Regions from separate parts of the Labrys sp. F242 genome, predicted to be linked through region 2. Evidence: predicted binding sites of a transcription regulator. Region 2 holds the regulator's gene; the other holds the start of a gene.
The links. Region 2 encodes PhoB, which activates phosphate uptake and scavenging genes when phosphate is short. Its sites were predicted from a motif close to TGTCATNNANCTGTCAT; they were not measured.
Positions count from the first base shown of each region.

Region 1 (10,476 bases), 930 kb from region 2:
CAGTTCGTCGAGCCGGCCGCTGTCGAGATGGCGCGAGATCGAGCGGAACAGCGTCATGATATCGCGCCGCACCAGGGGCTCGCCGCCGGTGAAGCGCAGCTTCCTGACGCCCTTGGCAATGAAGGCACTGCACAGCCTGTCGAGTTCCTCGAGGGTGAGCAGATCCTTCTTGGGCAGGAAGGTCATGTCCTCCGACATGCAATAGACGCAGCGAAAGTCGCAGCGGTCCGTCACGGAAACACGCAGATAATTGATCGCGCGCCCGAAAGGGTCGATCATCGGCGGCACATCCGCCATTTCATGATCATCCAGCACGTCCATACTCCCGGAAGCAAAGCGTTTTTGCGGAAATGCCGCTCTGCTCCAACTCCCTGTTTCCAAGCCAATCCGACGGATTGGCCAGAGCGCCTTTGCGAATGTTGCCGAAGCGCCGGATCGAAAAACGCTTTAGGGGCATGTCCCCTTTGGTATGTTTCTAAGCCGACAGCGGCCCAAACACCAATGATTGTCTACGGAAACTGCCATTATGTCGCAGAGATCGAACCGAGTGCTCTGACAACATGGGTTTGCTGCTTGCGCAGCATCCGCCTTCTCCCTATGTGGCGATCAGAACGAAAAAGGGAAGATGCCGTGAGCGAAGACGTCGCGAAGGCCTGGCCAACCGAATTGCGCCTGTCCAAGGACAAGAAGACCCTGACCGTGAGTTTCGACGACGGTCGGTCCCATGCGTTCAGCGCCGAGATGCTGCGCGTGATGTCGCCGAGCGCCGAGGTGCAGGGCCACAGTGCCGCCGAACGCAAGACGGTTGGGGGCAAGATCAATGTGGCGATCCTGAGCCTCGACCCGGTCGGCAATTACGCCGTACGCATCTCCTTCGACGACATGCACAACACCGGCCTGTTTACCTGGACCTATCTTGCGGAATTGGGCCGGGGGAAGGAGAGCCGCTGGGCCTCCTATCTCGCCGATCTCCAGGAGAAGGGCCTGTCGCGCGAAAGGCCGGGGCAGCGCTGAGCGAGGGCCTGCCGAGCGAAAGTCCGCTCGGCCTGCTGGAGACCAACCACTGCCCGGCGACACGGCGTTGGCCGGTGAGGGGGATAGTGCCTCGTCAGACGGGGTCCTCGCGATGGAGGTCGTGAATGGCCATGCCGCCCTCGGCGTCCACGGGCGGCAGCAGCCATTGGCGATGGCGTAGCGTGCGCTGGGTGTCTTCCAGCCCCATATCCCAATGCTCGCGCATCGAGGTGCCCGAGAATTCATAGTCCTTGGCGTGACCCTCGTAATTCTTGTGCTGATAGATCAGGTGCACGATGTTGACGACGCCGAGCCTGGCGTGGCTGTCGATAAGCGCCTGTTCCTCTGGCGTCAGCAGGTCCTTGGGCAGGCGCTTCAGCGCATCGATCAGATGAGTCTTGATGCCATGGATACGCTTGAAATTGTCGGTATTCTGCCGCGTCCGGCTCGAATACATGATGTCCTTGTGGCGCGAGAGCACGTCCGGCATGCTGCGCGGCAAGGTGCCGCGGGCGCTGAAGAGATCGACCTGGAACACCAACGAACTGCGCTCTTCTTCCTGGTCGAGCAGATATTGCAGCGGCGTGTTGGAGACGATGCCGCCATCCCAGTAATATTCGCCTTCGATGCGGATGGCGGGAAAGGCAGGGGGCAGCGCACCGCTGGCCATGATGTGCTCGGGACCGATACGAACCTGGTCGGTGTCGAAATAGATGAAATTGCCGGTCCGCACGTTGACCGCGCCGACACTGAGGCGCTTGCGGCCGTCGTTGAGGATATCGAAGTCGATGACCTCTTCCAGCGTCCGCTTCAACTCCGAGGTGTCGTAGAAGCTGGTGGCGCCATCCGCACCCGGGAGTTCGAGCCAGGGATTGGGCAGGCGCGGCTTGAAGAAGCCGGGCTGGCCCTGCGACATGGTGATCCAGGAACTGGTGCGGTTGCGGATGTCGCGGAACAGATCGCCTTCCGGCGTGTAGGCCCAGATCTTGCGGCCGGAGATCGTCTGCCAGAACTGCTCGAGCCGCTGCAGCCGGTGACGCGGCTCGTTGCCGGCGATGATCGAGGCGTTGATGGCGCCAATGGAGACGCCGGAGAGCCAGTTGGGTTCGCAGCCGGCATTGGCCAGCGCCTCATAGACACCGGCCTGATAGGCACCAAGCGCGCCGCCGCCCTGGAACACCAGAGCGATGCGATCATATTGCGCCGAGATTTCCTCGATGGTGGCGCGCGCGGCCTTGTCTCTGTTGCGTTCGAGCACGATGGAAAACTCCGGTCAGACAGGCAGGATCAGCGGGCGGTGGCGAGATAGTCGTGCACCACCTCGCCGAGACCGAGCGTGAGGTCGGCGACGAAATGCACGGCCGAGACGACTTCGAGCACCGGCAGGCGGCTGACGTCGGCCATCACATGGGCATGGAGTTCCAGCGCTGCCGGGGCCGTCCAGGCCTCCTTGAGCGTCACATCCGTGAGGTGGTAGAGCACGAGTTCGCAGATCCGCGGCGACCCGTCGACATGGGGGATGATCTTGATGAGGAAGTTCGGCGCGGCGAGCGAGTCCAGCACGGCCTGCCGGTCGGCAAGGCGATGCTTGTAGCCCATGGTCCCGGTCGCGCACAGCACGCTGCCATAATGCAGCGTCCCCACGATGACCTCGCCCTCATGCACGATCCTGGGCGTCGCCAGCTTCTTGGGAAAGCCCCACAATTCGCGCCCGCCGGCAATAGGGGCATCGTCGTCCAGATACATCGAATGCACATAGGCACCGTGCTGGCCCTTGTAACGCACGGGAATGACCTGCCCGGTCTCGGTGTAGTCACCGAAGCCGGTTGAATCAGGCATGCGGATGAACTCGTATTTGACCAGCGGCTCGTCGATCTCCAGCGGCGCGGGAACCACGGCCTCCAGCGCCTCGCGCGTCGTGCGATAGGTGATGATGATGTATTCGCGATCGAAGAAGCGGTAGGGGCCGGGCGGGAAGGAGGGATTGGTCAGCGGCATGGCATAGGCGCGCTTGACGACGTCGGCTTGGTCCACGGGATGTCCTTCATGAGAAAGCAGGGAAGGGATCGCCGCTATGTTGCACGGCAGCATGACAGGTCCGTGTCCGCCGCGCACAGGGCCGAACTGTAATAAGGGCGACATCTGGCCGTGCCAGCTTCCGGGCCGGTGGCACGTCGATGCCGCGCCTTCCCGCCTTCCTGTCTCATGAGATGAATATGGCCCAATTGTCTTCCCGCAATGCCCTGGTCACCGGCTCGACCAGCGGCATCGGCCTCGCCGTCGCCCGCGCTCTCGCAGCCGAAGGGGCCAATATCACCATCAACGGTTTCGGCGATGCAGACGCCATCGAGCATGAGCGGGCCGGCATCGAGAAGGATTTCGGCGTGAAGTGCCGCTACAGCGGCGCTAACATGATGGTTGGGGCGGAGATCACCGCCATGATCCATGAGGCGGAGGAAGCCTTCGGCAGCCTGGACGTCCTGGTCAACAATGCCGGCATTCAGCATGTCGCGCCGATCGACGAGTTTCCGGATGACAAGTGGGAGGCGATCACCCGCATCAACCTGATCGCCTCCTTTTATGCGATCAAGGCGGTGCTCCCCGGCATGAAAGAGCGCAAATGGGGGCGCATCATCAACACCTCGTCGGCCCACGCGCTCGTCGCCTCACCTTTCAAATCGGCTTATGTTGCCGCCAAGCATGGCGTGACCGGCCTGATCAAGACGGTGGCGCTCGAGGTTGCCGAGCACGGCATCACCGCCAATGCCATCGCCCCCGGCTATGTCTGGACGCCGCTGGTGGAAAAGCAGATCCCCGACACGATGAAGGCGCGGGGCCTGACCGAGGAGCAGGTCAAGCACGATGTCCTGCTGGCCGCTCAGCCAACCAAGGAGTTCGTCACGGTCGAAGAGATCGCGGCTGTCGCGGTTTTCCTGTGCAGTGATGCCGCCCGGCAGATTACCGGCACCACCTTGCCGGTCGACGGAGGCTGGACGGCGCAATAGTACGGGTCATCCCGGATCTATGCCGCAGCATTTCATACTGCAGCGCGTCCGGGATGACACGAAATTCAGCCGCGGACCACAACGACGCGGGTGCCGACCTTTACACGATCGTAGAGGTCGGTGACGTCGTCATTGGTCATGCGGATGCAGCCCGACGACACGGCCTGGCCAATGGTCTGCGGCTCGTTCGAGCCATGGATGCGATAGAGCGAAGAACCGAGATACATCGCACGGGCGCCAAGCGGGTTCTGGATGCCGCCAGCCATGTAGGCGGGCAAGTCCGGCCGGCGTTTGCGCATCTGTGGGGGCGGGGTCCAGCCCGGCCATTCCGCCTTGCGCGAGATGCGGTGCGCACCGCCCCATTCGAAGCCCTTGCGGCCGACGCCAACGCCATAACGCAGGGCCGTGCCATCATCGAGCACGAGATAAAGCCGTCGTTCCGGCGAATTGATCACGATGGTCCCGGGCTTCTCCCGACCGTTGTAAGCCACCACCTCGCGTGGAATCGGCGAGACGGCGGCAACGGCGCCGGCATTGGCGGGCTGGCGTGGGCCGCCGAACAATTTCTCGAAGATACTGGCCGCATTCGCCGAGCTTGAGGCGATGCCCAAGCTCGACACCAAGACCAGGCCGGTCAAAAGACGACGCATGTTGAAGCCCCGAATGGTCCGATCGAAATTCTTCGATCTCATTGTAGTCGACGCAATAAACTGCGCTTCGATCTTTGGATTCTTCAATCGTTGCCTGAGTGTTTACAGGCAACCGTCACATGAAAATCGAAGGCTGTGTCCTCTCAACAACACATGGCGGGGCGCCGCTGTGCGTATCGACACGCGCCGGTCAGGTATTGGTGCCGCCGTCTATGGTATAGGCGCCGCCGGTGGCATATTGCGCTTCCGGACTGGCGAGCCAGGCGACGAGACCGGCGATCTGCGCAGGTTCGCCATATTTGGGGATCGCCATTGCCGTCCGTGCCTGGGCGGCACGATCGGTGGAGGCCGGGTTCATGTCGGTATCCGTCGGGCCGGGGTGGACGATGTTGACGGTGATGCCGCGCGCGCCGAGGTCGCGGGCCATGGATTGGCTGAGGCCCGTGAGGGCGGCCTTGCTCATCACGTAGAGACCGATGCCGGCGCGTCCGACGCGTCCGACCAGATTGGATCCGATGGAAATGATGCGCCCGCCTTCGCCCATGTGCGCGGCGGCGGCCTGGGAGGCAACGAAGGCGCCGCGCACATTGGCGGCAATGATGTGGTCGAAATCTTCAAGGGTGACCTGCTCTACGGTACCGCTGGTGAAGATGCCTGCATTGTTGACGAGGATGTCGAGACGGCCGAACGCGGCAGCGGCCTGGTCCACGGCGCCCCGTACGGCCACGGCGTCGGCGCTGTCGGCCTGGAGTGTCAAGGCGCGCTGGCCATTCGCCCGGATTCGATCCGCGACGGCCTCGGCACTGTCGGTCCGGCTGGCATAGGTAATCGCGACATCGGCGCCCAGTTCCGCCAAGCGCACTGCGATGGCAGCGCCAATACCGCGGCTTCCTCCGGTCACGATGGCTGCCTTGCCCGACAGGGTCTTGATCATGATCGCCTCCTTGGTAAGATGTTCGCCTTACCTAGCAGATGATTTAGGTACGACGCAAGGCTTACCTTTGGAGTGTTTTCCATGGCGGATCGCGAGGGCCATCCGGAACCGGAGGAGATGCAGCTCGGCCGCCTCATGGCTGCTCTGGCCGACCCGTTGCGGCGGCGCGTCGTTGCCGAATTGGCGCTGGCGCCGGAGGGTACGGCGCGCAGTTGCGCCTCTTTCGGTTTCGATGTCAGCAAGGCGACGCTGACGCATCATTTCCGGGTGTTGCGCGAAGCCGGCCTCATCCGGCAGGTCGATCGCGGGAACAGTCGCACCGCCAGCCTGCGCCGACAGGATGTCGAGGCGCGTTTTCCCGGACTGTTGAGCCTGGTTGCGGCGGATATCGAAGACGTGTCGCGGCGGCCTGAAGCCATTCTGGCCAGATCTTGACGCTGTCTGGCAATCGCGCCAGCTGCCATCACGGTGCGCGTGACCTATGAGGATGGCAGCCCCACAGCAGGAGACGATCAATGAGCCTGGTCAGCGCCATCCCCGCAGCACCACCCCATCATGCCATTGCGCATTTCGAGCGGCGCCTTTCGGTCGAAACCGATTGTTCCGACGTGGCCCAGGCGCTTGCCTCGGAGGAACGGGACTTCGTTCTCCTGCATGTCGTCGGGTCGCCGGAAACCTTTCGTCGCCGGCACGTTCCGGGGGCCCTTCATTTGCCGCATCGCGAGATCGATGCGGAGCGCATGGCGCAATGGCCTGTCGACACGCTGTTCGTGGCCTATTGCGCCGGGCCGCATTGCAATGGCGCCGACCAGGCCGCCCTCAAGCTCGCCCGGCTCGGCCGCCCGGTGAAGATCATGATCGGAGGCCTCACCGGCTGGGCCGACGAGGGATTGGCCTTCGCGGATGGGGAGGGGTGAAACTCATCGGGAGGCAGGTCTTCGGACCCGCCTCTTCCATTCGGCGGGCGTGGAGATATCAGGCTGATCTGAAGACCAGCCGCCCGTTACGGCCCCGCCTTGAACAGCGCGAACTCGTCTGCCGTCACGCGGTCGAGGTGGTCTCGATAGGCTTGATAATGGCGATGGGAGGGGCCGATCCGGCCGAAGGAGAGATCGCCCTCGCGACCGGGCAGAATCGGGACCAGTGCGATGGCAGCCGAGACGGGCGTGAGCTGCGTGCCTCGGCCGGCGCGCAACGAGGTGAGAATGCCGTACATCTCGCCCGTGTTCATCGGCCGGCCGACCACGGCCACTCGATATTGGCCGCTGATGGAGGTCACCAGATAGACATGGCCTGATTGGTTCGGCACCGAGACTTCGCCCGCCTGGTTGAAGCCGGTGTCGAGGCGCTCGGCTTCGCGGAAGATCAGGCGGGACGTGCTGTCGTTCCAGGTGATTTCGGTGCGGTAGGCGAAAACCGCGCCAGCTTCGCCGAAGGACGGACGCAAGGTGAGATAATTGCCGGTGAGCCAGGATACGGCCGCCTTGGTGTAGGAACCCAGATGCTCCGGTGCCGTCCCGCCTCCCTGGACGGTGGCTGGCGGTACGGTGTGATCAGTAGGGCGCAGGCTCGTCCCGAGCGCCTCCTCCAACCGAATGACGGTTGCCAGCGTGAAGGGGCGCCGGCCGGACAGCGCCTTCTCCAGGGTCGACAGGCTGATCTTGGCCTTCTCGGCCAGGGTCTGCCGTGAAATGCGCCGGCGCGCCAGGGTCTCGCGGACCGCGAGCGTGATCTGGTGGGCTTGCTCGCTGGAAAACTCGCTGTCCGACGTCACGGGGCTGATCCTGCTGGTGCGATCACGCTGTATCCAGGCCTAACGACAGGCCATCGCGCACAATCACGTACAAAACCGGACATTGCCGCAGGAGTTCACCGCCGGCAAGGCGCTTTGTGACGGTTTATGCCTAACAAACGCGGTTAATGAAGCTCGTACGCACAGTCCTCGCAGGAGCAGAACAGAACGAGGCTGCATGAGGCCCGACAGCGTTCAACGAGGACGACATGAACATGAACCAAGCGGTTGCCGGCCGCCAAACCGGCAGACGACGGCATCCTCATTCCGGTATCGGTCGCGCAGCGCTGGTCGCGCTCGCCGAACGTTTCCTCATGGCGGTGTTGATCCTCGCGACCTTCCTCATCTTCGTGGTCGGCGCCTATGCCGCTCCCCGCATCACCGTCGACGACGTCAAGGCGGGTTCGCTGCTGATGCGCACCGAGGATCCCGGCAGCTATGTCGAGGCCGTCAGGACGGCCACAGACGTGCAGCTCAATGTCAGCGGCCCCACCATCCGCGCCACGCTGACGCAGATGTTCCACAACCCCAGCAAATCCTGGGTCGAGGGTGTCTACGTCTTCCCGCTGCCCGATGGGGCCGCGGTCGATACCATGAAGATGGTGATCGGCCAGCGCGTCGTGGTGGCCGACATCAAGGAAAAGCAGCAGGCCAAGCTCGTCTACGAGCGTGCCAAAGCCGAGGGCAAGAAGGCGGCACTGGTCGAGCAGCAGCGGCCGAACATGTTCATGAACTCGATCGCCAATATCGGCCCCGGTGACACGGTGGTGATCCAGATCGAGTATCAGGAGCCGGTGCGCCAGGCCGACAACACTTTCTCGCTCCGCGTGCCGCTGGTGGTGGCGCCGCGCTTCTCGCCGAACGCGGTCGGCGCCGGCTCGGCCCAGACCGTGACCTTCCAGGACAAGTCGGGCTGGGGTGCCGTTACGCCGGCTCCAGCGTCGAGCCCGGTACCGCAGGCACCCGTCCTCGACCCGCGCGAGAACGCGCCGGTCAATCCCGTACAGATCCGTATCGATCTCGACGCCGGCTTTGCGCTGGGCGAGGTGAAGAGCGCTTTTCATCCCATCAACATCACCGACAAGGGACCTCAGGCCCGCCATATCGAGCTGGCTTCGGGATCGGTGCCGGCTGATCGCGATTTCGAGTTGACCTGGCAGGCCCAGCCCAGCCAGACGCCCGGCGTCGGTTTGTTCCGCGAACGGGTCGGCAGCGACGATTATCTGATCGCTTATGTCACGCCGCCCAGCCTCAAGACCGCGCAGGCCGACCAGCGTCCGCGCGACGTCACCTTCGTAATCGACAATTCCGGCTCGATGGGCGGCACCTCCATCGAGCAGGCCCGGGCCAGCCTGGGCTATGCGCTGAGCCGCCTGTCACAGGCCGATCGCTTCAACGTCATCCGCTTCGACGACACCTTCACCAACCTGTTCGGCGGCACGTTGCCGGCCACGGCAGAGAACATCGCGCGGGCCCAGGACTATGTCTCGCGTCTCCAGGCCAATGGCGGCACCATGATGGTCGCGCCCATGCTGGAGGCCCTGAAGGACGACCATGTCGACGACCAGAATACCGCCAATCTGGGATTCCTGCGCCAGGTGGTGTTCATCACCGATGGCGGCATCGACAATGAGCAGGAACTGTTCGACACCATCGCCTCGCATCGCGGCCGCTCCCGTGTCTTCATGGTCGGCATCGGCTCGGCGCCGAATTCCTACCTGATGACCCGCGCGGCGGAACTCGGCGGCGGCGCCTTCATGCAGATCGGCTCGGTCGATCAGGTGCAGGAGCGCATGAAGCAACTGGTCGACAAGCTGGAAAGCCCGGCGATGACCAATGTCGACGTCGCCATTTCAGCCGGCTCCGCCGATGTGACGCCGCGCATCCTGCCCGATCTCTACCACGGCGAGACGCTGGTGCTGGCCGCGAAGATCGGGCATCTCAAGGGCAATGTCGAGGTTCGTGGCCTCATCGACGGCAAGGGCTGGTCAGTCACGCTGCCGGTTGCCGGCGCCGCTGAGGGAGCCGGCATCTCCAAGCTGTGGGCGCGACGCAAGATCGACGATACCGAAGTGGCGCAGACACTGCGCCAGATCAGCCGCGAGGATGCCGACAAGCGCATCCTGGCTCTTGCCCTCGATCATCACCTCGTCACCCGCCTCACCAGCCTGGTGGCCGTGGACAAGACCCCGGTCCGCCCACGCGGCGTGCGCCTGTCCCGTTCCGACGTGCCGCTGAACCTGCCGGCCGGCTGGGATTTTGACAAGGTCTTCGGCATCAAGGGCGAGACGGCTGCCGACCGCGAGCAGCGCCAGGCCTTGCTCGATCTTGATGGCAGAAAGGTGCAGACGATCGATGCCTCGCGTACGATCAGCCTGCCGCAAACCGCCACTGACGCCGAACTGCGCCTGATCATCGGCGGCCTGCTACTCGCCGGCGGCCTTGGCTTCGGCTTCCTGACCCGCCGGCGCGGGGCTCCAGCATGATCGCGCTCAAACTCGAAAGGCTCCCGCCCGCAGCGGCGGGGCCTTCCTACCCTCCCCTGGAGGGGGAGGGTAGGTCTGACAGGCCTGGGTGGGGTGATTGCTCCACTTTGAGCGACGAGCCAAGCGGTGCGATAGGCCATTCCAAGAGGAATGGCCGACCCCTCCAGGGGAGGGTGCGGGTTCTCCGCCTCATAATAACCGGTTTGCTGCTCTGCGCCGGCCTAGTCCTGGCAGGGCAGGGGGGGTGGATCCACACCAAGGCCTTCCTGGCCCAGATCCTGCTCGACCGGGCCTTCGACCAGTCCGTCGCCAGCGGCGCCATCGTCAAGCCCTGGTCCTGGCTGGATACCTATCCGGCCGCCCGCATCGAGGTGCCTCGCCTTGCCAAGAGCGCGGTGGCTCTTGAAGGGGCGAGCGGGCAGGCCCTGGCGTTCGGGCCGGCTCATGTCGCCGGTACGCCGGCCGCCGGGGAGGAGGGTACCGCCGTCTACGCCGCCCATCGCGATACGCATTTCGCCTTCCTCGGCGGGGTGCGGATTGGCGACGAGATCAAGGTCACCAACCGCGACGGCATCGCGGTTCGCTATCGCGTCAC
Region 1 is NZ_JBVASG010000001.1:964,142-974,617, forward strand. It holds gene moaA (GTP 3',8-cyclase MoaA) at 1-297, opposite strand, end outside; gene ACZYTC_RS04480 (gamma-butyrobetaine hydroxylase family protein) at 598-1,014, shown strand; gene ACZYTC_RS04485 (patatin-like phospholipase family protein) at 1,109-2,272, opposite strand; gene ACZYTC_RS04490 (acetoacetate decarboxylase) at 2,302-3,048, opposite strand; gene ACZYTC_RS04495 (3-hydroxybutyrate dehydrogenase) at 3,231-4,019, shown strand; gene ACZYTC_RS04500 (L,D-transpeptidase) at 4,085-4,669, opposite strand; gene ACZYTC_RS04505 (SDR family oxidoreductase) at 4,860-5,606, opposite strand; gene ACZYTC_RS04510 (ArsR/SmtB family transcription factor) at 5,685-6,038, shown strand; gene ACZYTC_RS04515 (rhodanese-like domain-containing protein) at 6,119-6,520, shown strand; gene ACZYTC_RS04520 (helix-turn-helix domain-containing protein) at 6,607-7,377, opposite strand; gene ACZYTC_RS04525 (marine proteobacterial sortase target protein) at 7,605-9,881, shown strand; gene ACZYTC_RS04530 (class GN sortase) at 10,055-10,476, shown strand, end outside.
Region 1: a site for PhoB is predicted at 3,140-3,156, ahead of ACZYTC_RS04490 (acetoacetate decarboxylase). Genes of this name have one in related genera too.

Region 2 (10,476 bases):
GACGAGTTGCCCGGTCGTCTCGAAGCGGTACTGGAGGCCGTCTATGCCGTCTATGCCGAGGGCTGGGCCGATCCCGAAGGGGCGCAGGCCCGCGAGCGCAATCTGTCGGTGGAAGGCATCTGGCTCGGCCGGTTGCTGGTCTCGCTCCTGCCCGGCGAGCCGGAAGTGCTCGGCCTGCTGGCCCTGATGCTGCATGCCGAGGCGAGGCGGGCTGCACGCCGTAGCCCGGTCGGCGACTATATCCCGTTGGAACAGCAGGATACCACGCTTTGGGATGCCGCCCTGATCGAGGAGGCTGAGGCTTTGCTCGCCAGGGCCGGGCAGGCGCGACAGATCGGTCGCTATCAGCTCGAAGCCGCGCTGCAATCGGCCCATGCCAATAGGCGCATCTGCGCGACGACGGACTGGGCCGCGATCGTCACGCTGTATGAGGCCTTGGTACTACTGACCGCGTCCCCCGTCGCTGCCATCAACAGAGCCGTGGCGCTCGCCCGTCTTGCGGGACCGCAAGCCGGATTGGCCGGGCTCGACGAGGTCGCCAGCGACAGGCGGATCGCCGATTACCAGCCTTATTGGGCTGCACGCGCGGACTTGCTGGCCCGCGCCGCAAGGCAGGAGGAGGCCCGCAACGCCTATTCGCGGGCGATCGGGCTGGAGAGTGATCCCGTCATCCGCCGTTATCTGCAAGGGCGCCTGGCGGCTCTGGGCTGATATCGGCGCCTGCAGAAGCTATTGGGGATAGCGGCCATTGAAGGGCGGGGCCTCGATCCACCATTGCGGTGTATAGGCGCGCTTGATCGGGCAACGGATCAATGTGTCTTCATCGAGCCACAGCTGCCGCTCGGGGGCGGGGGTCATCACGATGGTTTCCGCCGTGCCGGAGCGGCCGCTTCGCAGGGCCTGGTCCTGCGCCGGCGAGCTGCCGCATCGAAGCTGCAGCGTCGCCTGGAACTTGGCGCTGGAAGGCTCCTCGCCATCGGCCTCGATGACCGCGCAATATTTGCCGTAGAGCTGGATGGCAGGACCGGCTGCCCGTAGAAGCTGCACGGAAACCCGGTTGCCTGGCGTCGCCCCCTGCTTGTCGCAGCCATCGTCCTGCAAGGCATAGATGCCGTCGGCATAGTTGCCCGCCTTCTGGGCATAGGACGTGCGCGTGGCGGGCGCGCGTCCGGCCTGCCTGACGGACAAGACGGTCCTGATCTGCATGCTGCCATCGGGTGCGACCTCCACCATGGCCTCGACCTCGCATCGCGAGCCTTCCTTGCAGATACCGGCGACCTGCTCCTGCATGTCGCTGTCGGCTGCGATGAAGCAATCCTTGCCGATATAGGAGCCCGCCAAGCCGGAGCCGGTACCGAACTCGCCCGAACACAAGGTTTTCTTGAGCTTGGCCGCTGCGGCATCGCTGGGAAGCAGCGCCAACGAACTGGCAGTCAAAAGCGACGCGACGAGCAAGGAACGGATCATGGCAACCCCGGCATTTTCTTTGGCAAGTCGTCTTATCGCAAGCCTCTGAAATCGCCTAGATCGGGCGAGTACCGGGTACGTGATGCGACAAGGCCGGCGGTGAGCCGCCGGCCTTGGTGTCGGGCGATGAAATATCCGTCCTAGGCCTGCTTGGCGAAGGTCTCGTCGAAGGAATAGCCGGCGCCGCGAACCGTGCGGATAGGGTCGATCTCGCGCGTGCGGTTCATCGCCTTGCGCAGTCGCCCGACATGCACGTCGACCGTGCGCTCGTCGATGTAGACGTCGCGGCCCCAGACGCTGTCGAGCAATTGCTCGCGTGCGAACACGCGTCCCGGCGCCTGCATCAGGAATTCGAGCAGGCGGAATTCGGTCGGGCCGAGGCGGATCTCGCGATTGCCGCGATGAACGCGCTTGGTCTCGCGGTCGAGGGAAATGTCACCGGCCTTGAGCAGGGAGGCGACGTGATCGGGCTTGGCCCGACGCAGCAGAGCGCGGACGCGGGCCGAGAGTTCCGGCACGGAGAAGGGCTTGACGACATAATCGTCGGCGCCGGTGGCCAGACCCCGCACACGCTCGGTTTCCTCGCCACGCGCCGTGAGCATGATCACGGGCAGGCGCTCGGTTTCCGGCCGCATGCGGATGCGCCGGCACAATTCGATACCCGACAACCCCGGCAGCATCCAGTCCAGCAATACCAGATCCGGCACGCTTTCGCGCAGGCGGATCTCGGCATCGTCACCGCGCGCCACACTGTCGACCTCATAGCCTTCGGCTTCGAGATTGTAGCGCAGCAGCAGGGTCAATGCTTCTTCGTCCTCGACGATCAGAACCTTGGGAGGCATGGCCTATCCCTTGTTACTTAGCCGGCACAGGAAGGTCGACGAGATCGGTGCTGTTGTCCGCCTTGGGCCGCTCGCCGGCCGGCGATTCACCGGTCACCAGGTAATGCACCGTCTCGGCGATGTTGGTGGCATGGTCGCCGATGCGCTCGATGTTCTTGGCGCAGAACAGCAGATGGGTGCAGAAGCCGATATTGCGCGGATCTTCCATCATGTAGGTCAGCAATTCGCGGAACAGCGAGGTGTACATCGCATCGATCTCGCCGTCCGAACTCCAGACCGAGAGCGCTTCTTCAACATTGCGCTGGGCGAAGGCGTCGAGGACCTGCTTGAGCTGCTCGAGCACCAGGTCAGCCATATGGTCGAAACCGCCGAAGAGCTGGGCCGGCTGCGCATGGCTGTGGATGGCGACCACGCGCTTGGCGACGTTCTTGCCGAGGTCGCCGATGCGTTCGAGATCGTTGGCCACCCGCAGGGCCGAGACGATTTCGCGCAGGTCGAGTGCCAGTGGCTGGCGCTTGGCGATGACCAGGATAGCCCGGTCCTCGACCTGGCGCTGGAGCTTGTCGATCGCCAGATCGAGCTCGATCACGGCCTTGGCGCGCTGGGTGTCGCGCTTGAGCAGGGCTTCGACGCTGTCGGCTACGCTCTTCTCTGCATAGCCACCCATTTCGGCGATCATGTTGCGCAATTCGCGCAATTCCTGATCGAAGGATGTAACGATGTGGTCGGACATGCCGCCTCCAAATGAATTCGACGCTGGCCGAGGGATCAGCCGAAGCGGCCGGTGATGTAATCCTGTGTACGGCTGTCGTTCGGGGTGGTGAACATCTTGTTGGTCTGGCCGACCTCGATGAGGTCACCCAGATAGAAGAAGGCCGTCACATCCGCGCAACGCGCCGCCTGCTGCATATTGTGCGTGACGATGACGATGGTGAAGTCCCGCTTCAATTCGTCGATCAGTTCCTCGATCTTGGCGGTCGAGATCGGATCGAGCGCGGAGGTCGGCTCGTCCAGCAGCACGACTTCGGGCTTCACCGCGATGGTGCGGGCGATGCACAGGCGCTGCTGCTGGCCACCGGACATGCCGAGCGCAGAGGCGTGCAGGCGGTCCTTGACCTCGTTCCACAGGGCGGCCTTGGTCAGGCACCATTCGACGCGTTGATCCATTTCCGCCTTGGAGATCGACTCATGCAGGCGCACGCCGAAGGCGATGTTGTCATAGATCGACATCGGGAAGGGCGTGGGCTTCTGGAACACCATGCCGATGCGGGCGCGCAGCACTGCCGGATCGATCTCCTTGCCGATGACGTTCTGACCATCGAGCAGCACGCGGCCCTTGGCAGTCTGGCCCGGATAGAGGTCGTACATGCGGTTGAGCACGCGCAGCAGGGTGGACTTGCCGCAGCCGGAAGGGCCGATCATGGCCGTGACCTGCCGGTCGATCATGTCGAGATTGATGCCCTTGAGCGCATGCTTCTCGCCATAGAAGAAGTCGAGATTCTCGACCTTGAGCTTCACGGCGGCAGCTGGATTGGCGATGGGGCGTTCGGCAACCGCGATGGAGGCTTGTGGAGTAGCGGACATGGGATCACTCATTTCTTGGGAGCGAGCACGAAGCGGGTCAGAATATTGAGCGCCAACACGCCGGCGGTGATGAGGAGGGCGCCGCTCCAGGCCACCGAGACGGCCTTGGGGTCGGGATAAGGCGCGAGCTGGTAGATGGCGGCCGGCAAGCTGGCAAAGGCATTGCCGAGGTTGAGCGACCAGTTGGAATTGCCGAAGGCTGTCAGCAGCAGGGGTGCGGTCTCGCCGGCGGCGCGGGCCAGGGCCAGCAGGATGCCGGTGACGATACCGGTGCGGGCCGAGCGCCAGGTCACGGAGGTGATGACCTTCCACATCGGCGACCCCAGCGCGAAGGCGGCTTCGCGCAGGCTGATCGGCACCAGGGCCAGCATGTCCTCGGTGGTGCGCACGACCACCGGCAGGATGATGATGGCGAGGGCGACCACGCCGGCCCAGCCGGAGAAGCCGCCCGTCGTCACCACGATCATCTGGTAGACGAACAGGCCGATCAGGATGGACGGCGCCGAAAGCAGGATGTCGTTGATGAAGCGCACCGCGTCGGCGAACTTGCTGCCGCGCCCCGCCTCGGCGAGGAAGGTGCCAGCCATGATGCCGATCGGCGCGCCGATGAGGAGGGCGAGCAAGACCATGGCGAAAGAGCCGACGATGGCATTGCGTAGGCCGCCATCAGCCATGTCCTTGGTGAAGAGGTCCAAGGTCAGCGAGGGCAGGCCCTCGCGCAGCAGGGTGTACAGGATCCAGGCGAGCGCCAGAAGGGAGATCGCGGCAAAGCCGATGGAGACGACTTTGTAGGCGTAGTCGAGGGCACGACGGCGGGCGAGGCGGGCGTTGCCGTGGGCGAGATGGGCCATGATGCTCTCCCTTACTTGGCGTTGCTGCGCACGAGCATGCGGGAGATCGCAAGCACGATGAAGGAAATCACGAAGAGCACGAAACCGAGCTCCAGCAGCGACTGGCTGCGCAGCGAGCCGGCAGGCGCGTCGGGAAATTCGTTGGCGATGGTGGAGGCGATGGTCGCCCCCGAGGAGAACAGCGATGCCGATATGCGGTTGGCGTTGCCGATGACGAAGGTCACGGCCATGGTCTCGCCGAGGGCACGGCCGAAGCCGAGCATCACGGCACCGACGAGCGCGGTCCGGCCATAGGGCACCGAGACGTTGCGGAAGACCTCATAGGTGGTGGCGCCGACGCCATAGGCCGATTCCTTCAGCATGGCGGGCACGGCTTCGAGGATCTCGACGAACATCGCGGTGATGAAGGGAATGATCATCAGCGCCAGGATGATGCCGGCGGTCAGCATGCCGGCGCCGTTGGTGGGGCCCTTGAACAGATAGCCGAGCACCGGCACATGCGAGAGGACGGAGATGATCGGCGGATAGATCGTCTGGGCCAGGATCGGCGCCACGATCAGAGAGCCCCACATGCCGAAGATGATCGAGGGCACGGCCGCCAGGAGCTGGATGGCAATGCCGATCGGCCGCCGCACGCTCTGCGGCGCGATCTCGGTCAGGAAGAAGGCGATGCCGAAGGACATCGGCAGGGCGATGATCAGCGCCAGCAGGCCGGTGAACAGCGTGCCGTAGATCATCACCCCGGCGCCGAATTTCTCGGTGACGGGGTTCCAGGCGGTTGACCAGTAGAAGCTCGGCCCGAAATGGGCCAGCGCCGGCCAGCCGCCATAGAACAGCAGCACGACGATCGAGCAGAGCAGGATAAGCACGAGAGAGCCGCAACCATAGAGGGCGGCCTTGAAGATGGGATCCAGGTTGGCGCCAGGAACCGTCTTGGCGCCGGGCGAGGGAGAACCCTGCGCGACCTTTGCAGCCGAGTTGGATGCGTCCAGCGAGGAGTCGGCTATGGCGCTCATGGCGATATTCCGGCCTGTGTTTCGACGGGAGCAAACCGCGTTTAGACGAAAACGCTGGTTTGCTCCGATTCTTTGGTTCGACGCGTCTTTGTGCTTCCTGGCGATTCCGCCAAATCGCAAAACGCTTTTGGGAAGACGACCCGGCGCAAGGTTGCGCCGGGTCGCGTTCAACTTATTCGTAGACAGCCTTGCCGTCGGCAGCCTTCACTTCGCTCTTCCAGGCCGTGCGAACGGTGTCGATGACGTCCTTGGGCAGCGGGATGTAGTGGAGCTTTTCGGCGGTGGCGGAGCCATCCTTGTAGGCCCAGTCGAAGAACTTCAGGACTTCGGCGGACTGCTTGGCGTCCTTGGGATCCTTCGGCAACAGGATGAAGGTGGTGGAGACGATCGGCCAGGAGGTCTCTCCACCGACATCGATCATGGAGACGGCGAAGTCCTTGGCACCCTTCCAGTCGGCCTTGGAGGCGGCGGCCTGGAACGCCGGAACGGTCGGCTTGATGACCTTGCCGTCCTTGTTCTGGAGCTGCGTGGTGGTCAGCTTGTTGTTGGCGGCATAGACATATTCGACATAGCCGATGGCGCCCTGGGTGTTCTTCACCGCACCAGCGACGCCGTCATTGCCCTTGGCGCCCGAGCCGGCCGACCACTGCACCGAGGTGGCGGCGCCGATGCCGCTCTTCCAGTCGGGGCTCACGGCAGAAAGGTAGGACGTGAACACATAGGTCGTGCCCGAGCCGTCGGCGCGGTAGACCGGGGCGATGTCGAGATCGGGGAGTTTCACATCCTTGTTGAGCTCGGCGATCTTCGGATCGTTCCACTTGGTGATCTTGCCCTGGTAGATGTCGGCAATGATCGGGCCGGTCAGCGTGAGCTGGTCGGTGGAAACACCTTCGATGTTCACGATCGGAACGATGGCGCCGATCACGGTCGGGAACTGCAGCAGCTTGGCGGCAGCCAGCTTGTCGGTGGCCATCGGGGCGTCGGAAGCGCCGAAATCGACGGTGCGGTTGGTGATCTGGGTCTGGCCGCCGCCCGAACCGATCGCCTGATAGTTCAGCGCGGTGCCGGTCTTGGCTTTGAAATCGCTGCCCCAGGCATTGTAGACGGGGGCGGGGAAGGTGCCGCCGGCGCCGGTGATGTCGGCGGCATAGGCAGCAGTGGCAGCGATCGTGCTCGACAGGGCTACTGAAGCGGCGAGCGCAAGAAAGGAAAGCTTCACGGTCTATCTCCGTTGTTCTCTGGACAGGGCACGGCGACCGTTCACCGGTCGGCAATCCTGTCTACGTCGCGACTCCTAAAAGCCGGCAGCAACGGTTCTATGACAGTTCGACTATCGTTTTATGACATTTATAATTGTTGTATTTCAATATGATAGGGGAAATGTTGCGATGTGGCCAAAAAGGACGCGACGCAATTGTAAAAAGTCCCGGAAACACCGGCGGCATCATATAGACGCGTCTTCTCAGCCGATCTGATCGATCCGGACCGAGAAAGTGCTGCCTTCCCCGGGCGCGCTTTCGATTCCGAGCCGGCCGCGATGGCGTGCCACGATGTGCTTGACGATGGCAAGGCCGAGGCCGGTGCCGCCCTTCTCGCGGGATTTGGCCGCATCCACCCGGTAGAAGCGCTCGGTCAGGCGCGGCACATGTTCGGCCTCGATGCCCGGACCGTAGTCGCGCACCGTCACCACGGCCTCGCGGCCCTTGCCCTGCGTCTTGGGCAGCGAATCGATGACAATTTCGACCTTGCCGCCGGACGCGCCATATTTGATGGCGTTCTCGACTAGATTCTCGAAGACGCGGATCAACTCGTCCCGCTCGCCGCGAACCTCCAGCGTCGGGATGCGCCTGTCGAGGCTGAGCGTGACGCCCCGGTCCTGGGCGAGGGGACCGAGCGTGTCGGCGACATGGCCGACCACGGCGCTGAGTTCGACCGGTTTGTCGGGCTGGACATGGGCATTGAGTTCGATGCGCGAGAGCGACAGGAGATCGTCGATCAGCCGGGACATGCGATTGGCCTGGGAACGCATGATGTCGAGGAATTTTTCGCGCGCGGCGACGTCGTTGCGCGCCGGGCCCTGCAGGGTTTCGACAAAGCCGAGCAGGGAAGCCAGCGGCGTGCGCAGTTCATGGCTGGCATTGGCGACGAAATCCACCCGCATCTGCTCGACGCGGTGGCGTTGGGTGACGTCGCGCAGCACGATCACCACGAAGGCGGTGCGCCCGCTCTCGCCCGCAATGGTGGAGATCTGCGCCTCGACGACACGATCGATCGGCACGCGCTCGGAATATTCGATCTGCCGGCTGGCCCCGGTGTCGAGGGCCGAGCGGATGGCATCGACCAATTCCGGCACGCGCAGCGCATAGGTCAGGGCTTCGGAAATACGCAGATTGGGGACGATGTCACGGGCGCGGCGATTGAAGTAGCGAACCGCAAGCTCCGAATCGAGCACAATCACCGGGTCCGGGATGGCCATCACCAGATCGTCGAAGGAGGGCTTGCCGCCGCTTTCGGGCAGAGGGGGCCTGATGCTGCCGTCATGTCCGCCGGTCGAGGGAAGGGTACCCGTGGCCGCGACGATCATGGCGAAGATGAGCAGACCATGCCAGGGATTGGCGCCGTCCCACAGCACCAGGGCGGTCAGCAGCAGCGCGATCGAGAGCACCAGCCAGCGGCGGCCCCAGATGCGGTTCAGGATGTTTCGGTTCGAGCCCACCGGACCAGCTACACCGCTCCAGGCCAATTTCGTCAAGAGCCAGGAGCGTTCCATCACCATCGACATTGCGGCTTTCCATCCAAGGCGTTTTGCGAATTGACGGACTCATCTCGAATCGCAAAGACGCGTCCAACCAGAGAGCCAGAGCAAAAGGGTGTTTCTACTAGAACGCGCTTTGCTCTGGGCATTGTGGAAATCGTTCATGCTGGCAATGTAGACAGAGCGATGACAGTTTCACGACGATCGTGCGGATTTGGAGAGGTTCCATGACAAAGAAGGCGGGCAAGCAGGCGGACGAAGCGCTCATGAAGGCGATCGCCGGGTTTCGTCTCGATGATCTCGACCTGCCCCCGGAGATCGACGACGCGGCCTTCCGTTCGGGCAATTACCCGCATAAGGAAAAGCTGAAATCCAAGACCTATGAGCGGGACCTGCGCGCGCTGCAGATCGAGCTCCTCAAGGCGCAGACCTGGGCGAAGGCGCAGGGCGAGCGCGTGGTCGTGATCTTCGAGGGGCGCGACGCCGCAGGCAAGGGCGGCGCCATCCACCGCTTCACCCAGCATCTGAGCCCGCGCGATGCCCGCGTGGTCGCGCTGTCGAAACCGACGCCCACCGAGCAGGGGCAATGGTATTTCCAGCGCTATGTCAGCCAATTGCCGACCAAGGGCGAGATCGCGATCTTCGACCGCTCCTGGTACAATCGCGGTGGGGTCGAGCCGGTGATGGGGTTCTGCACACCGGAGCAGACCGACAAGTTCCTGCACGAGGCGCCCCAATTCGAGGCGATGCTGGTGCGCGACGGCATCCGCCTGTTCAAGCTCTTCCTGACCATCGGCCAGGCCATGCAGCTCAAGCGCCTGCATGCGCGCTATGCGGACCCCCTCAAGCAGTGGAAGCTCTCGCCGATCGATCATCAGGCGGTAGGCAAATGGGAAGCCTATTCGCAGGCCTATGACCGCATGCTGGAAGCGACCGACACGGTCGACACCCCCTGGACCATCGTCAAGGCCAATGACAAGCTGCGCACGCGCCTTGCCGCAATCCGCAGCGTGCTGGCGGGCCTGCCCTATCCCGACAAGGACGAGAAGCTGGTGGGCGCGCAGGACTCGAAGATCGTGCTGAGCGCCGAAGATTTCCTTGCCAAGGGTGGGGAGGTCTGACGCGGGATAGATCGAAACACGCTGTACCGATCTTCAGATCGGCACGCCAATTTCGTGCCAGGCCTTGGGCCCAGAAACCTCGCTTGTCGGGAACCAGCCGGCCCGCCCTGCGTTTTCCCCGCAGCGGCCGGGCAATGCGGGGCGGGCGGATGCCGTGATATGTCTGATCGGCAATGCCCGCCACGCGCCTCTGCGTCGGCCGCTCCGTTAAACGCGACGAGGGAGCGCAGCGATGCCACATACGACCGAACAGCGCATTCGAATGAAGGCCTATGAGATCTGGCTGCGCGAAGGGTGTCCGGAAGGCAGCGATCTTCGCCACTGGGAGATGGCCAAGAAATTCATCGTCGGCGAGGAAGCAAAATCGACGCTGACCTCCCGCTTCTATGACGTGCACGAACTGAACGCGAAAGGCGAGCCCGAGCCCGAGCGGAAGGCTACTCCTGCAGCCAAGCGGAAAGCCAGCAAGCACTGAGTCGGCAAAAGCGCTGTGTGATTTGAACGGATCACGCACTTCATTCTGGACGGTTTGGCGCATATTCGCCCCACCCATCGCCTTTGTGTCTTGCTCCTCTAGCGGCTAGAGGAGTTATGTTTCCCCTGCATCGCGGCTTGCGTTGTGCGGCAATTGCAAGAGGGCATGGATGGGACACGGGCATGCGCACGGGGTGGCCTCGCGCGGGGAGACGGCAGCGGGCCGTCACAAGGGCAGTCTGCTGGCCGCCCTTGCCTTGACCTCGGCCTTCATGGCGGCGGAGGTCATCGGTGGCTTGTGGACAGGCAGCCTCGCTCTGCTGGCGGATGCCGCGCATATGCTAACGGATGCCGGAGGCCTCGCTT
Region 2 is NZ_JBVASG010000001.1:29,672-40,147, forward strand. It holds gene ACZYTC_RS00130 (RNA polymerase sigma factor) at 1-711, shown strand, start outside; gene ACZYTC_RS00135 (hypothetical protein) at 730-1,467, opposite strand; gene phoB (phosphate regulon transcriptional regulator PhoB) at 1,608-2,309, opposite strand; gene phoU (phosphate signaling complex protein PhoU) at 2,323-3,042, opposite strand; gene pstB (phosphate ABC transporter ATP-binding protein PstB) at 3,078-3,905, opposite strand; gene pstA (phosphate ABC transporter permease PstA) at 3,902-4,744, opposite strand; gene pstC (phosphate ABC transporter permease subunit PstC) at 4,756-5,760, opposite strand; gene pstS (phosphate ABC transporter substrate-binding protein PstS) at 5,933-6,979, opposite strand; gene ACZYTC_RS00170 (ATP-binding protein) at 7,223-8,542, opposite strand; gene ppk2 (polyphosphate kinase 2) at 8,743-9,636, shown strand; gene ACZYTC_RS00180 (DUF2934 domain-containing protein) at 9,869-10,111, shown strand; gene ACZYTC_RS00185 (cation diffusion facilitator family transporter) at 10,281-10,476, shown strand, end outside.